2 regions of the Frigoribacterium sp. CFBP 13707 genome follow, and region 2 is predicted to be linked to the other one. Evidence: predicted binding sites of a transcription regulator. Region 2 holds the regulator's gene; the other holds the start of a gene.

Region 1 (9,403 bases), on a different contig from region 2:
TGACCGGCGAGCGCCGGAGCAGCCACGCGAGGGCGAGCTGCGAGGGGGTGGCGTCGTGCTCGGTCGCGAGGGCGTCGAGCGGCCCGCCCGGTGCGGCGAGCGCGCCGGTGGCGAGCGGGAACCACGGGATGAAGGCGATGCCCTCGGCCTCGCTGTGGTCGAGCAGGGCCTCGGCGTCGCGGGAGGCGAGGTTGTAGAGGTTCTGGACGGAGGCGATGGTCGCGGTCTGCTGCGCCTCCTTGAGCTCGTCCACGGAGACCTCGGAGAGGCCGATGTGGCGGATCTTGCCCTCCTGCTGCAGGGCGGCGAGCTCGCCGACCTGGTCGGCGAGGGGCACGGCCGGGTCGATGCGGTGCAGCTGGAAGAGGTCGATGCGGTCGAGCCCCAGGATGCGGAGGCTCATCTCCACCTGCTGGCGGAGGTACTCGGGGCGGCCGACGGGCCGCCAGTCGCCGGGGCCCGGGCGGGTGAGGCCGGCCTTGGTGGCGATGACGACGTCGTCGCCGTAGGGGTGCAGGGCCTCGCGCAGCAGCGGCTCGGCCACGTCGGGGCCGTAGGAGTCGGCGGTGTCGAAGAAGGTCACGCCGAGCTCGACGGCCCGGCGGATGACCCGGACGGCCTCGTCGTGGTCGCGGGGCTGGCCCCAGACCCCCTCGCCGGTGAGCTGCATGGTGCCGTACCCGAGGCGGGTGACGGGGAGGTCGCCTCCGATGGTGAACTGCCCGGAGGCAGCCGCCGACGGGGACGTGGTGTCGGTGGTCATGGTCGTCCTTCCTCGATGCGGGCCGAGAGCTGCGGACGACGGGCGCGTCCGCGCCGGTGTGCTGGGGGCCCCGGTGGGTCAACGCGACGGGCGGCGGACCATTCCCGGCCCCCGCGGGGCCGCCCGGGGAGGGCAGCGCGTCGCGCTCGGGCGCCGGTGCCCGGTCAACCGTACTGCTCCCGCGGGGAGCACGTTCACCGGCGGGGCTCGGTGTCGCGGGGCGCGGTGGGGTCGTCGACGGGGCCGGTGCTGTCGGTGCCGCCCTCGGTGGGCTCCTCGCCCGCGCGGCCGTCGGCGGGGCCGGTGCCGCCCTCGGCGTCGCTCCCCGCGCCTCCCCCGCCCTCGTCGGCCTCCCCCGCGTCGTCGTCGGGTCGGGGCGCCGTGGTGTCGTCGGGGTCGAGCGCGGCGATGATCCGGCCCATCGACACGGCGATCGAGACGCCCCCGCTGGTGTCGGTGGTGGGCAGGTGCCGGTGCTCGTCGATCGCCTCCCAGAGGTCGGCGACCCGGCGCCGGGCCTCGACGAACGCGTCGATGTCGTCGCCGCCCCGGAGCCGGACGACCTCGGCGACGGCGTGCGCGGCACGGGCGACGACCGGCGCGAGCTCCTCGACGATCCCGATCTGGCGGCCGATGCGGCGCCCCAGGATGCCGGAGACCTCGGCCATGTCCTGGAGGTGGAACCCGACGCGCTCGAAGACGACGAGGTCGGCGTACTCCTGGCCGAGGTCGCGGCGCCGGAGCTTCCAGCGCGGGTTGAGCCGGCGGGACTCGTCGGCGTACTGCACGGCGTCGCGGACCCGGCGGAGGGTGCCGGGCAGCTCCGCCACGCGGCGCTCCCAGTCGTCGCCCTCCAGCGGCCAGCGGGCCTCGAAGACCGCGGCGACGTCGTCGGTGCGGTCGGCGAGCGAGGCCTGCAGCGAGCGCAGCCGCTCGTCGGCCCGCCCGGCGTAGAGCGGCGGCACGAGCAGGTAGTTGACCGTGAGCCCGACCACCACGCCGACCGCGACCTGGATGACGTAGCCCGTCGAGTAGTCGGCCTGGTCGCCCTCCGTGGTCGCGCTGCCGCCGAGCAGCAGCACGAAGAGCCCGGCCGTGAGCACCCAGTCCCGCCCGGCGCCGAGCCGGCGGATGCCCGCGAGCAGCGTCCCCACGCCGACGACCGCCGCGACGGCGAGCACGCCGGGCTGCCCCTCCTGGAGCGAGAAGACGACCGTGGCCAGCACGATGCCCACGACGAGGCCGAGCAGGGTCTGCACCCCCTGGCGGAGCGACGCCTTGATGGTCGGGTACATCGCGATCACCGCGCCGAGCGGGGCGTAGTACGGGTACTCGGCCGCCACGCCGGGCACGTGGGGCGCCAGCCAGTAGGCGAGGGCCGCGGCGAGCGCCGCCTTCACGGCCAGCAGGAGGCGCGGCTGGCCGAGCAGGACGCGCGCCCACCGCGAGGCGGTGCGGACGTCGGCCCGGACGTCGGGGCGGGAGCCGCTCGGGCGTCGATCGGGCATGCACCGATGATGACAGCCCGGCGGCGGCGCGGCCCGGCCGAGGACGTACACTGATCGAACACACGTTCGACCAGACCTGGCCGGGGTCCCGACTCGGAGCACGACCATGCGCTTCACCCACCTCCACGTGGCCTCCTCGTTCAGCGCTCACCACGGCACGACCCCGCCGGCCCAGCTGGTCGAGCGGGCGGCGGCCGACGAGGCCGACGCCCTCGCGATCACCGACCGTGACGGGCTCTACGGCGCGATCCGGCACATCGGGGCCTGCCGGGCGGCGGGCATCGACCCGATCGTCGGGGTGGAGCTGGGCTGCGCCGACGACCGGGCCGAGGCGACGACGGCGACCACGGCGGCCGGCAGCCGGACGGCCGCCTCCGCCGCGGCCCCGGTCGACCGGGTCGTCGTGCTCGCCCACGGCTCCGGCGAGGGCCGGGCCGGGGAGGGCTGGGCGTCGCTCTGCCGCCTGATCAGCGCCGCGCACGGCCGGGCCACGCGCCGGGCGGCGGGCAGCGCCAACAGCACGGCGACCATCGGGCGCTCCCGGCTGCGGGCGTTCCTGCGGGGCGAGGAGGGCGCCTCCGCCACCGTGCTGCTGGGCCCCGACTCCGACGTGGGCCGGCTGGTGCGTGAGGGGCGCAGCACCGCGGCCGCCGCCTCCCTCGCCGACTGGGCCCGCGAGCTGCCCGGGGGCGTCGTCGTCGAGGTCGTCTGCCACCTCACCGAGCCCGGCGAGAGCCGGAGCGTCCGGCACGCGGCCCGGATGCTCGAGCTCGCCGAGCACGTGGGGGTGCCGGCGGTGCTGACCAACGCGGTGCGCTACCTCGACGCCGACGGCGCGGTGACGGCCGACGTGCTCGACTCGGCGGGCCACCTGGCACCGCTCGGCTCGTTCACGCCGCAGCCCAACGCGCAGGCGACCCTGAAGAAGGGCGCGGCGATGCGGGCGATCGCCCACCTCGTCGCCGACGCCTCGTCGCTGTCGCGCCGGGCGGCGGAGGAGATGCTCGCCGCGACGGAGCGGCTGGCCGACCGCTGCCGGCTCGACCCCGACGCCGACCTCCGCTGGCGGCAGCCCAAGGTGCCCGAGCTGAGCGCGATCGGCGTCGAGGGCGACCCCGACCAGGTGCTGCTCCGCCGGGCGGAGGCGGGGGTCACGGCCCGCTTCGGGCACGCGGGCCAGGGCCTCCGCCGCACCGTCGAGGAGCGCATGCGCTACGAGCTGGGCATCATCTCGGGCTTCGGCTTCGCGGGCTACTTCCTCACCGTCGCCGACGTCTCGCAGCTGATGCGCGACATGAGGGTGAGGAACGCCGCCCGGGGGTCGGGCGCGGGCAGCCTCGTCACCTACCTGCTGCGCATCTCGAACGTCGACCCGATCGAGCACGACCTGCTCTTCGAGCGGTTCCTCGGCAACAAGCGGGAGACCCTGCCCGACATCGACATCGACGTGGAGTCGGCCCGGCGGCACGAGATCTACCGGGCGATCTTCGACCGCTACGGCAGCAACCGGGTCACCCTCATGTCGATGCAGTCGACCTACCGGGGCCGGGGGGCCGTCCGTGACGCGGGCCAGGCGCTCGGCCTCGACGACGAGCAGATCGACATGGTCGCCAACAACGTCTGGCGCTCCAACGCCCGTGACCTCCGCACCGCCATGGCGGAGAAGCCCGAGCTGCGCGCCATCGCCGACCTCGCGCGGCAGAACGGCCAGATCGACCTCCTCGTCGACCTGACCGAGCGGCTCGACCGGCTCCCCCGGCACATCTCGATGCACCCGTGCGGCGTGATCCTCGGCGACTCCGACCTGCTCAGCACGACGCCCGTGCAGCCGAGCGGCATCGGCCTGCCGATGAGCCAGTTCGACAAGCACGACATGAACGACGCCGGCCTCCTCAAGCTCGACGTGCTCGGCGTCAGGATGCAGAGCTCGATGGCCTACGCCCTCGACGAGATCGAGCGGATCAACGGCTCCCGGGCGGCCGTCGCGGGCGGCCTCTCGGTCGACGTCCCCTACGTGAACCGCGAGGGGCGGGTCGAGCTCGACGAGATCCCCCACGACGACGAGCCCACCTTCGAGGCCATCCGCACCACGCACACGCTCGGCATGTTCCAGATCGAGAGCCCGGGCCAGCGCGAGCTGATCGGCAAGATGCAGCCCGACCGCTACAGCGACCTGATCGCCGACATCTCGCTGTTCCGCCCCGGGCCGATGAAGGGCAACATGGTCGCGCCCTTCCTCGACACCAAGCACGGCTTCCAGCAGCCCGACTACCTGCACCCGAGCTTCGCGTCGTTCCTCGACGACAGCTACGGGGTCGTGATCTACCACGAGCACGTCCTGCGGATCCTCGAGGCGACGATGGAGGTGTCGCTCGCCGAGGCCGACGAGCTCCGCCGGCACATGGGCAAGGGCGCCGACGACGACCTCGAGGTGGAGTTCCGGCGCCGCACGCGGGCCAACGTCGACGAGCGGGGCAGGAGGCGCTTCACCGACGCGCAGGTCGACCGGATCTGGGCGGTGCTCAAGGGGTTCGGCTCGTTCGGCTTCTGCAAGGCGCACGGAGCGGCCTTCGCCCTGCCCACCTACCAGAGCGCCTGGCTGAAGACCCACTACCCCGCGGAGTTCCTCGCGGGGCTGCTCACCCACGACCCCGGCATGTACCCGAAGCGGCTGCTGCTCACCGAGGCACGACGCATGGGGGTGCCCGTGCTGCCGCTCGACGTCAACCAGTCGACCGACGTCTACAGCGTCGAGCGCGTGCGCGCCCCCGCGACCCCGATCGCCCCGAGCCGCCCCGGCGACCTCGGCATCCGGCTGTCGCTCGCCGACGTGCACGGCATCACCGACGCCGAGCTCGCGCGGATCGTCGTGGGCCGGCCCTACGACTCCATCACCGACTTCTGGCAGCGAGCGACGCCGTCACGGCGGCTGGTGGAGCGCCTCGCGCAGGTCGGGGCGCTCGACTCGCTGGCCGGCCCGGGCCGCACCCGGGGCGACGTGCTGGCCCGTGTGCGGTCGTTGACCCAGCGCACCGCCCGGCCCCGCGCCTCCGACGTCCAGAACCAGCTCGACTTCAGCGTCGACGACTCGGCCGAGGTGCCGACCGGCACCCCCGACGTGAGCCTCCGCGACCGGGTCAGCGACGAGCTCGACATCCTCTCGATGGAGGTCAGCGAGCACGTCGTCGAGAGCTACCGGCCCATGCTCGACGACCTCGGGGTCACGCGGGCCGCCGACCTGCGCGACCACTGGAACGGCACGACCGTGCTCGTCGCCGGCATCCGCATCGCCACGCAGACGCCGCCCATGCGCAGCGGCAAGCGGGTCGTCTTCATCAGCCTCGACGACGGCACCGGCTGCGCCGACGCGACCTTCTTCGAGGAGGCCCAGTCGCGGGCGGGCTCGCTGCTCTTCGGCACCAAGCTCATGCTGATCCAGGGGCGCACCCGGCGCACCGGGGAGAAGGGCATCTCGCTGGAGGCGGAGAACGCCTGGGACCTGAAGGCGATGTGGCGCGACTGGCAGGCGAGCCGCGCCTCGGCCGCCTCCGGGCCGGGGGGCGCCGAGCTGCCCGACCTCTCGGACGCCCCTGCGTAGGGTGGCGGGCATGAGCGACGACCAGCAGGCGAAGGGCACGTACGTCGAGCCCGGCCAGGAGTACACCCGCGACACGAACTACATCGAGGACAGGATCACGCGCGACGCCGTCGACGGTTGGCCCGTCGAGGCCGGCCGCTACCGCCTGGTCGCCGCCCGGGCCTGCCCCTGGGCCAACCGCACCGTCATCTCGCGCCGCCTCCTCGGCCTCGAGGACGTCATCTCCCTCGGCCTGCCCGGCCCCACCCACGACGCCCGCAGCTGGACCTTCGACCTCGACCCCGACGGCCGCGACCCCGTGCTCGGCATCGAGCGCCTGCAGGAGGCCTTCTTCGCCCGCACGCCCGACTACGCCCGCGGCATCACCGTGCCCGCGGTCGTCGACGTGCCGAGCGGCAAGGTCGTCACCAACGACTTCCCGCAGATCACGCTCGACTTCGCCACCGAGTGGCGCGAGCACCACCGCGAGGGCGCGCCCGACCTCTACCCCGAGCACCTGCGGGCCGAGATCGACGAGGTGAACGCGGTCGTGTTCCGCGACGTCAACAACGGCGTCTACCGCGCGGGCTTCGCCGGGTCGCAGAAGAGCTACGAGCGGGCGTACGACACGCTGTTCGCCCGCCTCGACTGGCTCTCCGAGCGCCTGGCCGGCCAGCGGTTCCTGGTCGGCGACACGATCACCGAGGCCGACATCCGCCTCTTCACCACCCTCGCCCGCTTCGACGCGGTGTACCACGGGCACTTCAAGTGCAACCGCTCGAAGCTCACCGAGATGCCGGTGCTCTGGGCCTACGCCCGCGACCTGTTCCAGACCCCCGGGTTCGGCGACACGATCGACTTCGCGCAGATCAAGGCGCACTACTACGTCGTGCACAGCGACATCAACCCGACCGGCATCGTGCCCGCCGGCCCCGACCCGTCGGGCTGGCTGACCGCCCACGGGCGCGAGGAGCTCGGCGGCCGGCCCTTCGGCGACGGCACCCCGCCGCCCCCGCCGCGCGAGGGCGAGCAGGTGCCGCCGCTCGTCGCGTGACCGACCCGGGCGACCAGCTGCGCGCCACCCGCGACGATGCGCTCGCCCTGGCCGCGCGCCTCGGTCAGGACATGGAGGCGGTGGCCGCGGCCCGCGAGGGAGCCAACGTCGACGACGAGCACGACCCCGAGGGGTCGACGATCGCCTACGAGCGGTCGCAGCTCGACGCGGTGCGCCGGTCGGCCCTCGAGCGGGCCGCCGACGCCGACTCGGCGCTGCGGCGGCTCGCCGACGGGACGTTCGGCCGCTGCGAGCGGTGCTCGGCCCGGATCGGCGAGGCGCGGCTCACGGCCCGCCCGACGGCGCGGCTCTGCATCGACTGCGCGCGCTAGCTCGCGGCGGTGCCGGGCTCGCCAGTGCCCGGCACACTGGCACCGGGCTCGCCGGGGCCGGGCTCAGCCTGCGGGGCCGCGGCCGCCCCGGCGACCGCGTACACGCCGTGCCCGACCCGCTCGAGCCTCCCCTGGCGCGTCAGCACGCTGAGGGTCGAGAGCACGCTGCTGCGGCGGTAGCCCGGCAGCGCGGCCACGAGCGCGGTCGTCGACAGCGGCCCCGCGCGGAGGACCTCGGGGATGCGGTCGGCGAGCGACGCGCCCGAGCCGACCCCCGCCTCCTCGACGTCCTCCCCCTCGGCGCCCGCGCGGTCGGCGCGGTAGTCCGCCCGCGCCTGCTCGAGGTCGTCGGCCGACACCCTCGTGGTGCCGCCGTCCGCCCCCGAGGCGTGCGCGTAGGGGGCGAGCGTCAACGACCGGCCGACACGGGCGTACACGGCGGAGGCACTGGTGCCCTGGTGCTCGGCGATCTCGGGGTAGGAGGCGCCGCCGAGCAGCAGCACCGCCTCGCCCTCCAGCCCCAGCCACTGGCCGAGCGTCGCGATCTCCCACCCGGCGGTCGTGACGGCCGAGCCCCACACCTCGATGTCGTCGGCGTGCTCGGAGGTGAGGCCGTCGAGGTCGTCGAGCAGGTCGAGCAGCCGCTGTCGGGCGTCGGCGACGATCTCCGCGGTGAACCGCGGCGGGCGCTGAAGTTTGATCGGTCGTGACATCTGTGAAAGACTATCCAAGTTGCCCGAACGCGGGCACCTCACACTTAGCTGCACCAAGGAGATCCCATGGCTTTCGCAATCGTGCGTGCCGGCGGTCGTCAGGAGAAGGTCGAGGTCGGGACGATCCTGACCGTCGACCGTCTCAAGGCGAACACGTCCGACACCGTCTCGTTCGTCCCCGTCCTGCACGTCGACGGCGACACCGTCCTCTCGGGCGACGACCTGGCCTCGGTCACGGTCGAGGGCGAGGTCCTCAACGACCTCCGCGGCCCGAAGATCGTCATCCAGAACTACAAGAACAAGACCGGCTACAAGCGTCGCATGGGCTTCCGTGCCGACCTCACGCGCGTCAAGATTACCAAGATCTCCAAGTAAAGGGAGCTGAGCACACATGGCACACAAGAAGGGCGCATCGTCCACCCGCAACGGTCGTGACTCGAACGCTCAGCGCCTCGGCGTGAAGCGCTTCGGCGGCCAGGTCGTCCTCGCCGGCGAGATCCTCGTCCGCCAGCGCGGCACCCACTTCCACCCCGGCGCCAACGTCGGCCGTGGCGGCGACGACACGCTGTTCGCCCTCGCCCCCGGCGCGGTCGAGTTCGGCACCAAGGGCGGCCGCAAGGTCGTCAACATCGTCGCCTCCGCCGTGAGCGTCGACGCGTAGCACCCCCTGGCCGCACCTGCGGCACAGCTGAGGCGGTCGCCCCCTGTCGGGGCGGCCGCCTCCGTCGTCTCCGCGACACCTGTACCCCACGAGGCCAGCGAGCTCCCTGCCGCCGGGCGTAGACGGGGTGCATGAAGGCTCTCACCTACCAGTCCATCGCCGACGTCGCCGTCACCGAGGTGCCCGACCCCACGATCGTGGAGCCCACCGACGCGGTGATCAAGGTCACCTCCGCCGCGATCTGCGGCAGCGACCTGCACCTGTACGACGTCTTCGACCCCTACCTCGACAAGGGCGACGTCCTCGGCCACGAGACCATGGGCGTCGTCACCGCCGTCGGCTCCGCCGTCTCGCGCATCCAGGTCGGCGACCGCGTCGTCGTCCCCTTCGTCATCGCCTGCCGTGAGTGCTTCATGTGCGAGCGCGGCCTCTTCTCGCAGTGCGAGACCACGCAGGTCACCGAGTACGGCTCGGGCGCGACCCTCTACGGCTACACCAAGCTCTACGGCCAGGTGCCCGGCGGGCAGGCCGAGCAGCTGCGCATCCAGCGCGCCGACGCCAACCTCGTCAAGGTCGGGCACGACCTCCCCGACGAGCGCTACCTCTTCCTCAGCGACATCCTCCCCACGGCGTGGCAGGGCGTCGAGTACGCCCAGGTGCCCGAGGGAGGCACGCTGGTCGTCCTGGGGCTCGGTCCGGTCGGTCAGTTCGCGGCCCGCATCGGCGTGCACAAGGGCTTCCGGGTGATCGGCGTCGACCCCGTCCCCGAGCGCCGCGCCATGGCCGAGCGCCACG
Region 2 (9,403 bases):
CGACGTCGTGCCCCCCGTCGAGCCGGTCACCACGGAGTCCCTCGACGCTGACGACGGCGACGCGGCCCTCGACCCCGACGGCGACGTGCAGCTCGACCCCGTGACGGGCTGGGCGGTCTCCGGCCCGCTGGGCTCGGGGTCCGGCCGACCCGACGCTGTCGACGGCGCTCCCGCCGTCGACGAGGCGAGCCTCGGGGAGGGCGACACGGCGTCGACCCCCGGTGGTCCCGTCGCCGAGACGGCCGAACGGCTGGCTGCGATCAGCGCCCACTGGTCGGCCCCGACGTCGCCGGAGCCGACCGCGGAGGAGCCGCCGGCGTCCAGCTCGCCCCGCAGCCGGTCACGGCTCCGCGCCGTCGAGCCCACGATCGTTCCCGACGCGGACGCGACCGAGCAGGAGCCGGAGCCCGAGCCCGAAGGCCTCGACGCCCAGCGGCGACGTGCCGAGAACGTCAGCCTCCACGCCCTGTCGCGCCGCGGCGTGTCCTCCGCCGAGATGACGACGTTGCTCCGCAGCCGTGACCTCGACGAGGAGGTCGTGCTGGGCGAGGTGGCTCGCCTGGAGGGCGTCGGGCTGCTCAACGACCGCGAGCTCGCCGAGAACCTCGTCCGCTCCAAGCAGGAGCGCAAGGGGCTCGGTCGGGGAGCCGTGACGTCGGAGCTCCGGCAGCGCGGGCTCGACGCCTCGGTCGTCGAGGAGGCCCTGGCCGACATCGACGACGACGACGAGCAGTCCCGGGCCGACGAGTGGGCCCGCAAGCGCGTCGGGTCCCTCCGCGGGCTCGACCACGCCACCGCCGAGCGGCGCCTGAACGGGTACCTGATGAGGCGCGGCTACCGCTCCGACGTCGTGCGACGTGCGATCGAGAAGGTGCTGCCGCGCGGTGGCAGCCCTCGGGGCGGCGGCGTCCGCTTCGAGTGACCGAGGGGGCGGGGGCGCCGATCTACACTGGGTCACCATGACGACGGTCACCTCCGCCCCGCTCCCGGCCGCTCCGGCGGAGGTCCGTCCGCGCACCTACGAGGTGCGCACCTACGGCTGCCAGATGAACGTCCACGACTCCGAGCGGCTGAGCGGCTCGCTCGAGGCGTCCGGCCTCGTCGCCGCCCCGGAGGGGGCGGAGGCCGACGTCGTCGTCATCAACACCTGTGCGGTTCGCGAGAACGCCGACAAGAAGCTCTACGGCACGCTCGGCCAGCTGGCCGGGGTCAAGCGGAAGCACGCCGGCATGCAGATCGCCGTCGGCGGCTGCCTCGCCCAGAAGGACCGCGCGGCCGTCCTCGAGGCCGCGCCCTGGGTCGACGTGGTCTTCGGGACCCACAACACGGGCTCCCTCCCGGCCCTGCTCGAGCGCGCGCGGCACAACGACGAGGCGCAGGTCGAGATCCTGGAGTCGCTCGAGGTCTTCCCGTCGACCCTGCCGACCAAGCGCGAGTCCACGCACAGCGGCTGGGTGAGCATCTCGGTCGGCTGCAACAACACCTGCACCTTCTGCATCGTCCCGTCCCTGCGGGGCAAGGAGCGTGACCGGCGCCCCGGCGACGTCCTCGCCGAGGTCGGGTCGCTCGTCGACGACGGTGTGATCGAGGTGACCCTCCTCGGCCAGAACGTCAACAGCTACGGCGTCGAGTTCGGTGACCGGCTCGCCTTCTCGAAGCTGCTGCGGGCGGTGGGCCAGGTCGAGGGCCTCGAGCGCGTGAGGTTCACGAGCCCGCACCCGGCGTCGTTCACCGACGACGTCATCGAGGCGATGGCCGAGACGCCCACCGTCATGCCGCAGCTCCACATGCCCCTCCAGTCCGGCTCCGACCGGGTGCTGCGCGCCATGCGACGGAGCTACCGCAGCGAGAAGTTCCTGGGCATCCTCGACCGCGTCCGTGCCGCGATGCCGCACGCGGCGATCAGCACCGACATCATCGTGGGCTTCCCCGGCGAGACCGAGGCCGACTTCGCCGAGACCCTCCGGGTCGTCGAGGAGGCGCGGTTCGCGTCCGCCTTCACCTTCCAGTACTCGGTGCGGCCCGGCACCCCGGCCGGCGAGATGCCCGACCAGCTGCCGAAGGCCGTCGTGCAGGAGCGCTACGAGCGTCTCGTCGCCCTCCAGGACTCCATCTCCGCCGCGGAGAACCGTGCCCAGGTCGGGCGGCTCGTCCAGGTCATGGTCGCCGCCGGCGAGGGCCGGAAGGACGCGGCGACGCACCGGCTCTCCGGCCGCGCCGAAGACAGCCGCCTCGTGCACGTCGAGGTGCCGCGAGGCGCCGAGGTCCCGCGTCCCGGCGACGTCGTCTCGGTGCAGGTCACCGACGCTGCGCCGTTCTACCTGATCGCCGACGCGGGCCCCGGCCGCCCCTGGAGCCTCCGCCGCACGCGGGCGGGCGACGCGTGGGACCGCGCCCAGGCGGCGTCCTGCGGTGTCCCCGCGACCGTGGGGGGCGCCTCCGGCACGACCGCCGCGCCGCGCGTGTCGCTGGGCCTCCCGACGCTCCGGGTCGCGACGACGCCGATCTACAGCACGACCGACGACCTCCGCTGACGTGCTGGTCGCGATCGTCGGCTCGACCGGCACGGGGAAGTCCGCGTTCTCCCTCGACCTCGCCGAGGCCCTCGCCGCCCGCGGGGCGGCGGCGGAGGTCGTCAACGCCGACGCGATGCAGCTGTACCGCGGCATGGACGTCGGCACGGCGAAGCTGCCCCCGGCCGAGCGCCGGGGAGTGCCGCACCACCTCCTCGACGTCCTCGACGTGACGGACGAGGCGAGCGTCGAGTGGTACCAGAAGGAGGCGCGCGCGGCCGTCGGCGCCGTCCTGGCCCGCGGCGCCGTGCCCCTCCTGGTGGGCGGCTCCGGGCTGTACGTCTCGAGCGTGCTCTACGACTACCGCTTCCCCGGCACCGACCCGGTCGTGCGGGCGCGGTTCGAGGCGCTGGGCGAGAGCGGGGGGCCGCGGGCGCTCCACGCGCTGCTCCGCGAGACCGACCCCCGCGCGGCCGAGTCCATCGGCCCGCACAACGCCCGACGGCTCGTGCGGGCGCTCGAGGTGGGGGAGATCACGGGGGAGCCGTTCTCCGCCTCCCTGCCCGACGAGGCGCCCCGGTGGCGCGACTCCCACGTGGTCGGCCTCCGCGAGGAGCGCTCCGTCCTCGTGCAGCGGCTCGACGAGCGCGTCGACGCCATGTGGGCGGGCGGGCTCCTCGACGAGGTCGCGCACCTCACGACGCTCGGCCTCGACCGGGGCGTCACCGCCCGCCGGGCGATCGGCTACGCGCAGGCGGCGGCGCAGCTGCGGGGCGAGGTCGACCAGCAGGAGGCGGTGGAGACCACGCAGGCCCTCACGCGTCGCTACGCCCGCCGCCAGGTCAGCTGGTTCCGCCGCCTGCCCGACGTCGACTGGTCGGAGACGGGGGAGGCCGGGGCCGTCGAGCGGGCCGTCGCTAGACTCCTCGGGTGACCACCACCCTGCAGTTCACCAAGGGCCAGGGCACCGGCAACGACTTCGTGTTGTTCACCGATGCCGACGCCGAGGTCGACCTCGACCCCGTGACGATCCGGGCGCTGACCGACCGCCACTTCGGCGTGGGCGGCGACGGCGTCATCCGGGCCGTGAAGACGACGTCGCTGCCCGGCGGCGCCGCGCCCTTCGTCGGCGACGGCGCCGGTTCCCCCGAGTGGTTCATGGACTACCACAACGCCGACGGCAGCGTCGCCGAGATGTGCGGCAACGGCATCCGCGTCTACGTGCGCTACCTGCTCGAGCGCGGCCTCGTCGAGCTCGCCGAGGGCGAGCGCCTCGCGATCGGCACCCGCGCCGGGGTCCGCTGGGTCGAGCGGTCCGTCGACGGCTTCCGCGTCGACCTCGGGGCCTGGCGCCTCGACGACGCCGAGCCGACCGTGCGCGCCCGCGAGCTGCACGCCGCGCGCCCCGGCCTCTCGCTCTCCGTGGGCAACCCCCACGTCGTCGTCGCGCTGGCCGGCGACGCCGAGCTCGACGCGGTCGACCTCGGCTACGCGCCGATGCTCGACCCCGTGCCGAGCGACGGCGCCAACGTCGAGTTCGTCGTCCCCTCCGACCCTCTGGTCGTCGACGGCGTCGGCCGCATCCGCATGCGCGTCCACGAGCGCGGCAGCGGCGAGACGCTCTCCTGCGGCACCGGCGCGGCGGCCGCGGCCCTCGCGACCCGCCACTGGGCGGGCACGGGCGCCCCGGCGTCCTGGCTCGTCACGGTGCCGGGCGGCGTGGTCGGCGTCCGCGTCACGGAGCACCCCGACGGCGAGCACGTCTCGCTGAGCGGGCCGGCCGAGCTGGTCTACAGCGGCGCCCTGACCCTCTGAGGCGCGGCGCTCCCTCGCGGGGGCCGACCCGCGCCTCCCCGGGGTCAGCTGCGGGTGGCGCGGAGGATGCGGTACCCCTTGCTGGTGGAGGCGCGGTGCACGTCGACGACGTCGCCCATGGTCTCGCCGATCCAGCGCTGCAGGGAGTCCGCGCCGAGGTTCTTCTGCACGACGAGCCAGGCGTCGGCCCCCTCCTCGAGCCGGGGGAGCCAGCGCTCGAGGATGCCGTGCAGGTCGGCTTTGCCGACGCGGATGGGCGGGTTCGACCAGATGGTCGCGAAGCGGACGTCGTCGGGAACATCGTCCGGGGTGACGGCGTTGACGTTGTGGAGGCCGGCGGCCCGGGCGTTCTCGCGCACGAGCTGCAGGACCCTCTCGTTCACGTCGACGGCCCACACCGTCGCGTCGGGTGACATCAGCGCGAGGCTCAGGGTGACGGGCCCCCATCCGCACCCGACGTCGAGGAGGTCGCCCACCGGGGGCGGCGCCGGGGTGCCGGCCAGCAGCACCGACGTGCCGGGGTCGACCCGGCCGGGGCTGAAGACGCCCGCGGCCGTCGTGATCGAGAGCTCACGGCCCGCGAGGGTCGCCGTGATCGTGCGACGACGCAGCTCGCTCTCCGGGTTCGGGGAGAAGTAGTGCTCGCTCGACATGACCCACAACCTACCGAAGATGCAGGGCCCGCCCGTCCGGGCGCCCTGCGACCTGCCTGACGAAAGGGCTACGATCACACCGATGACAGACACTCCCTCCACCCCGCTCGACGCCGAGCAGGGCGACCAGCTGCCCGACGACGTCGTCGCCCGGGTACTGGAGCGCGCGGCGGCCCGCTCCTCCGCGTACACCGTCTTCTCGCCCGCGCAGGCGATCCAGACCCGCTCCCTGGCCGACGCCGGCTCCGACGGCGAGCAGCTCGACCGTGACGACCGCGCCGCGCTCCGGCGCGTGGGCGGCCTGTCGACCGAGCTCGAGGACGTCACCGAGGTCGAGTACCGCCAGCTGCGGCTCGAGAACGTCGTGCTGATCGGCGTCTGGTCGCAGGGGTCGCTCGGCGACGCCGAGAACTCCCTGCGAGAGCTCGCCGCCCTGGCCGAGACCGCCGGTGCGGTCGTGCTCGACGGCCTCCTGCAGCGGCGTCCGAACCCCGACCCCAGCACGTACCTCGGCAAGGGCAAGGCGGAGGAGCTCCGGCAGACCGTCGCCGCGCTCGGCGCCGACACGGTCATCGCCGACACCGAGCTCGCGCCCAGCCAGCGACGCGCCCTCGAGGACGTCGTGAAGGTCAAGGTCATCGACCGCACCGCGGTGATCCTCGACATCTTCAGCCAGCACGCCAAGAGCCGCGAGGGCAAGGCGCAGGTCGAGCTCGCGCAGCTCGAGTACCTGCTGCCCCGCCTCCGTGGCTGGGGCGAGTCGATGTCGCGCCAGGCCGGTGGCCAGGTCGGCGGCGCTGGTGCCGGCATGGGCAGCCGTGGCCCCGGTGAGACGAAGATCGAGCTGGACCGTCGCCGCATCCACACGCGCATGGCGCGCCTCCGTCGCCAGATCAAGGAGATGAAGCCGGCGCGCGACGCCAAGCGCAGGAACCGCGACCGCAACGAGGTGCCCTCCGTCGCGATCGCGGGCTACACGAACGCCGGCAAGAGCAGCCTGCTGAACCGCCTGACGAGCGCGGGCGTCCTGGTCGAGAACGCCCTGTTCGCGACCCTCGACGCGACCGTGCGCAAGAGCACGACGCCCGACGGCCGCCCGTTCACGTACGTCGACACGGTCGGCTTCGTGCGCAACCTGCCGCACCAGCTCGTCGAGGCGTTCCGGTCGACCCTCGAGGAGGTCGCCGCGAGCGACGTCATCGTGCACGTGGTCGACGGCTCGCACCCCGACCCGGCCGCGCAGCTGGCGACCGTGCGCCAGGTGATCTCCGAGGTCGACGGCCACGACGTCGCCGAGGTTGTCGTCTTCAACAAGGCCGACCTCGTCGACGCCGACCAGCGGCTCGTGCTGCAGGGCCTCGAGCCCTCGGCGGTCTTCGTCTCCGCCCGGACGGGCGAGGGCGTCGACGAGCTGCTCGACCGCGTCGCCGGCCTCCTGCCGGAGCCCGAGGTCGAGGTCGACCTGCTCGTGCCGTACGACCGCGGAGAGGTCGTGGCGCATCTGCACGACGCGGGCCGCGTCGTCTCGACCGACTACGAGGAGGCCGGCACGCGCCTCCACGCCCGGGTGTACCCGAGCGACGTGGCCGCCCTGGCACCGTTCGTGCAGCCGGCGGTCGCCCGGCGCTGAGCGCCAGCCCTCCGCCACAGCACGAAGGCCCCCTGCCGTCTCGGCAGGGGGCCTTCGTCGTCGTGGTCGACGGTGGTGCAGGAGTCGCGGGTCGTGCCGTCGAGGCCGCCGCGACCCAGCCCGCTACACCGAGCGCAGCACCGCCACGACCTTGCCGACGATCTGGGCGTGGTCGCCCAGGATCGGCTCGAAGGCGCTGTTGCGGGGGAGCAGCCAGGTGTGGCCGTCGCGCTGGCGGAAGACCTTGACGGTCGCCTCGTCGTCGAGCATCGCGGCGACGATGTCGCCGTTCTCCGCGCTCTGCTGCTGGCGGACGACGACCCAGTCGCCGTCGCAGATGGCGGCGTCGACCATGGAGTCGCCGACGACGCGCAGCATGAAGAGGTCGCCCTTGCCCACGAGCTGGCGGGGCAGGGGCATGACGTCCTCCACCTGCTGCTCGGCGGTGATGGGCACGCCGGCGGCGATCCGGCCGACCATGGGCACGTGGGCGGTGTCGCCGTCGTCGCTGCTGGTGAGGATGGTGGTGACGGGAGCGGAGGGGGCCGACTCGTCGGCGAGCACCTCGAGGGCGCGGGGCCGGTTCGGGTCGCGGCGGATGCGGCCGGCGAGCTCGAGCTGGTTGAGCTGGTGCGTGACGCTCGACAGCGAGCGGAGGCCGACCGCGTCGCCGATCTCGCGCATGCTCGGCGGGTAGCCGCTCTGGGCGATGCTCGCCTGGATGGCCGCCAGGATCGACTCCTGCTTCGCCGTCAGTGCCTTGCGGGAGGGGGCCGTCACGGCCGCGCTCGCGCGCTGCGGGTCGCTCATCTGTCTCCTGACGTCGGATGTCGGTGGTCGCTGTTTGACTCCCACCATCGATCGAAACCGTATCCGATGACGACGCCCCAGCCACACACCTGTTCGAGTGTGTCGCAGATCCGGAGGGCGTCGGAGGGGGATGAGGGGTTGAATCGACCACGGATCGAATGTATGTTCGGAACACGTCTTCGTGTCCGGCATTCCCGGCCGAGTGCCGGGCACGAATTCGCAGTCTTCTCTCGCGGTGAAAGGACCCACCCCATGAGCGCCATCATCAGCAGCATCAGCATCGCCCCCAGCATCGACGGCACCCCCGCCGCCGCCCCCGTCCGCACCCGTCTCCGCATCACGCGCCGCGGGCGTCGCGTCGTGGCCGCCACCGTCGCGCTGGGCGTGGCGGGCATCGTCGGCGGCGTCCTGCTCGCCGGCCCCGGGGCGCAGGCCTCCGACAGCTCGGCCGCCGTGGCGTTCGAGCACGTCACGGTCGAGGGCGGCGAGACGCTCTGGCAGGTCGCCCACGAGATCGCCCCCACGAAAGACCCGCGCGACGTCGTCAGCGACATCGTCCGGCTGAACGCCCTCGGCAGCGCCGAGGTCAGCGCGGGGCAGACCCTCGCCGTCCCGACGAAGTACTCCGACTGACCCGTCGGCAGCGGCCGTCGTCCCGGTGACGGTCGGGGCGCGCCTCGCGCCTACCATGGAGGGGTGTCCTTCAGTCTCGACGACCTGCCCCTCCGCGACGACCTCCGCGGCCTGACCCCGTACGGCGCACCCCAGAAGAAGGTGCCCGTCGCCCTCAACGTCAACGAGAACACGCATCCCGTGCCCGCCGACGTGGCCCGCGACATCGTCGCGTCGATCGCCGAGGCGCTGCACGAGGTCAACCGCTACCCCGATCGTGAGTTCACGGCCCTGCGCGAGGCGCTGGCGGCCTATCTCGGGCACGGCGTCACGCCTGAGCAGATCTGGGCGGCGAACGGCTCGAACGAGGTCATCCAGCAGCTGCTCCAGGCGTTCGGCGGCCCCGGTCGTTCCGTCCTCGGGTTCCCGCCCACGTACTCGATGCACTCGATCATCACCGTCGGCACCGGCAGCACCTGGGTCGAGGGTCGCCGCGACGAGGGCTTCGGCATCTCGCCCGAGACCGCCGTCGCCGAGATCGAGCGCGTCCGCCCCGACATCGTCTTCTTCTGCGGCCCCAACAACCCCACCGGCACGCCCCTCGACCTCGCCACGGTCGAGGCGGCCTACGACGCGACCGACGGCATCGTCTTCGTCGACGAGGCCTACGCCGAGTTCATGCCGCCCGGGCAGCCGACGGCGTTGACCCTCCTCGAGGGGCGTCCGCGCCTCGTCGTCTCGCGCACGATGAGCAAGGCCTTCGCCTTCGCCGGGGCCCGCGTCGGGTACCTGGCCGCGCACCCGGCCGTGGCCGACGCGCTCCGTCTCGTCCGCCTCCCGTACCACCTCTCTTCGTTGACGCAGGCCGCCGCCGTCGCGGCCCTCCGTCACGCCGACGAGATGCTCGCCATGGTCGACGACATCCGGGGCCAGCGCGACCGCATCGTCCGCGAGCTGGCCGCGATGGGCTACGAGCCGTGGCCGACCTGGTCGAACTTCGTCCTGTTCGGCGGCGTCGGCGACCCGTCCGACGTCTTCGAGCGGCTCCTCGAGCGTGGCATCATCGTGCGCGACCTGGGCATCCCCGGCCACCTCCGCGTGAGCGCCGGCACCGAGGCCGAGACCACCGCGTTCCTCGACGCCCTCCGCGACATTAGGCTCTCCTCGTGACCGATCAGCGCGCCTCCCGCACCGCCTCCCTGACCCGATCGACGAGCGAGTCGAGCGTCGCCCTCTCGCTCGACCTCGACGGCACGGGGCGGTCGACCATCTCGTCGTCGGTGCCGTTCTTCGACCACATGCTCACCGCGCTCTCGAAGCACTCGCTGATCGACCTCGACGTGACCGCCACCGGTGACACGCACATCGAC

What was found. The regulator LexA, encoded in region 2, represses DNA repair genes until DNA is damaged. The targets are predictions, from matches to a motif close to TCGAACANNTGTTCGA.
Region 1: a site for LexA is predicted at 2,326-2,341, ahead of IFT45_RS06590 (DNA polymerase III subunit alpha). Genes of this name have one in related genera too.

The regions. Positions count from the first base shown of each region.
Region 1 is NZ_JACYVL010000002.1:608,708-618,110, reverse strand. Features, by position in the region: gene IFT45_RS06600 (aldo/keto reductase) at 1-763, opposite strand, end outside; gene IFT45_RS06595 (FUSC family protein) at 958-2,271, opposite strand; gene IFT45_RS06590 (DNA polymerase III subunit alpha) at 2,378-5,869, shown strand; gene IFT45_RS06585 (glutathione S-transferase family protein) at 5,880-6,902, shown strand; gene IFT45_RS06580 (TraR/DksA family transcriptional regulator) at 6,899-7,234, shown strand; gene IFT45_RS06575 (hypothetical protein) at 7,231-7,947, opposite strand; gene rplU (50S ribosomal protein L21) at 8,014-8,322, shown strand; gene rpmA (50S ribosomal protein L27) at 8,339-8,608, shown strand; gene IFT45_RS06560 (alcohol dehydrogenase catalytic domain-containing protein) at 8,740-9,403, shown strand, end outside.
Region 2 is NZ_JACYVL010000006.1:23,327-32,729, reverse strand. Features, by position in the region: gene IFT45_RS11740 (regulatory protein RecX) at 1-922, shown strand, start outside; gene miaB (tRNA (N6-isopentenyl adenosine(37)-C2)-methylthiotransferase MiaB) at 960-2,534, shown strand; gene miaA (tRNA (adenosine(37)-N6)-dimethylallyltransferase MiaA) at 2,536-3,447, shown strand; gene dapF (diaminopimelate epimerase) at 3,444-4,328, shown strand; gene IFT45_RS11720 (class I SAM-dependent methyltransferase) at 4,373-4,981, opposite strand; gene hflX (GTPase HflX) at 5,064-6,611, shown strand; gene lexA (transcriptional repressor LexA) at 6,735-7,421, opposite strand; gene IFT45_RS11705 (hypothetical protein) at 7,674-8,054, shown strand; gene IFT45_RS11700 (histidinol-phosphate transaminase) at 8,118-9,203, shown strand; gene hisB (imidazoleglycerol-phosphate dehydratase HisB) at 9,200-9,403, shown strand, end outside.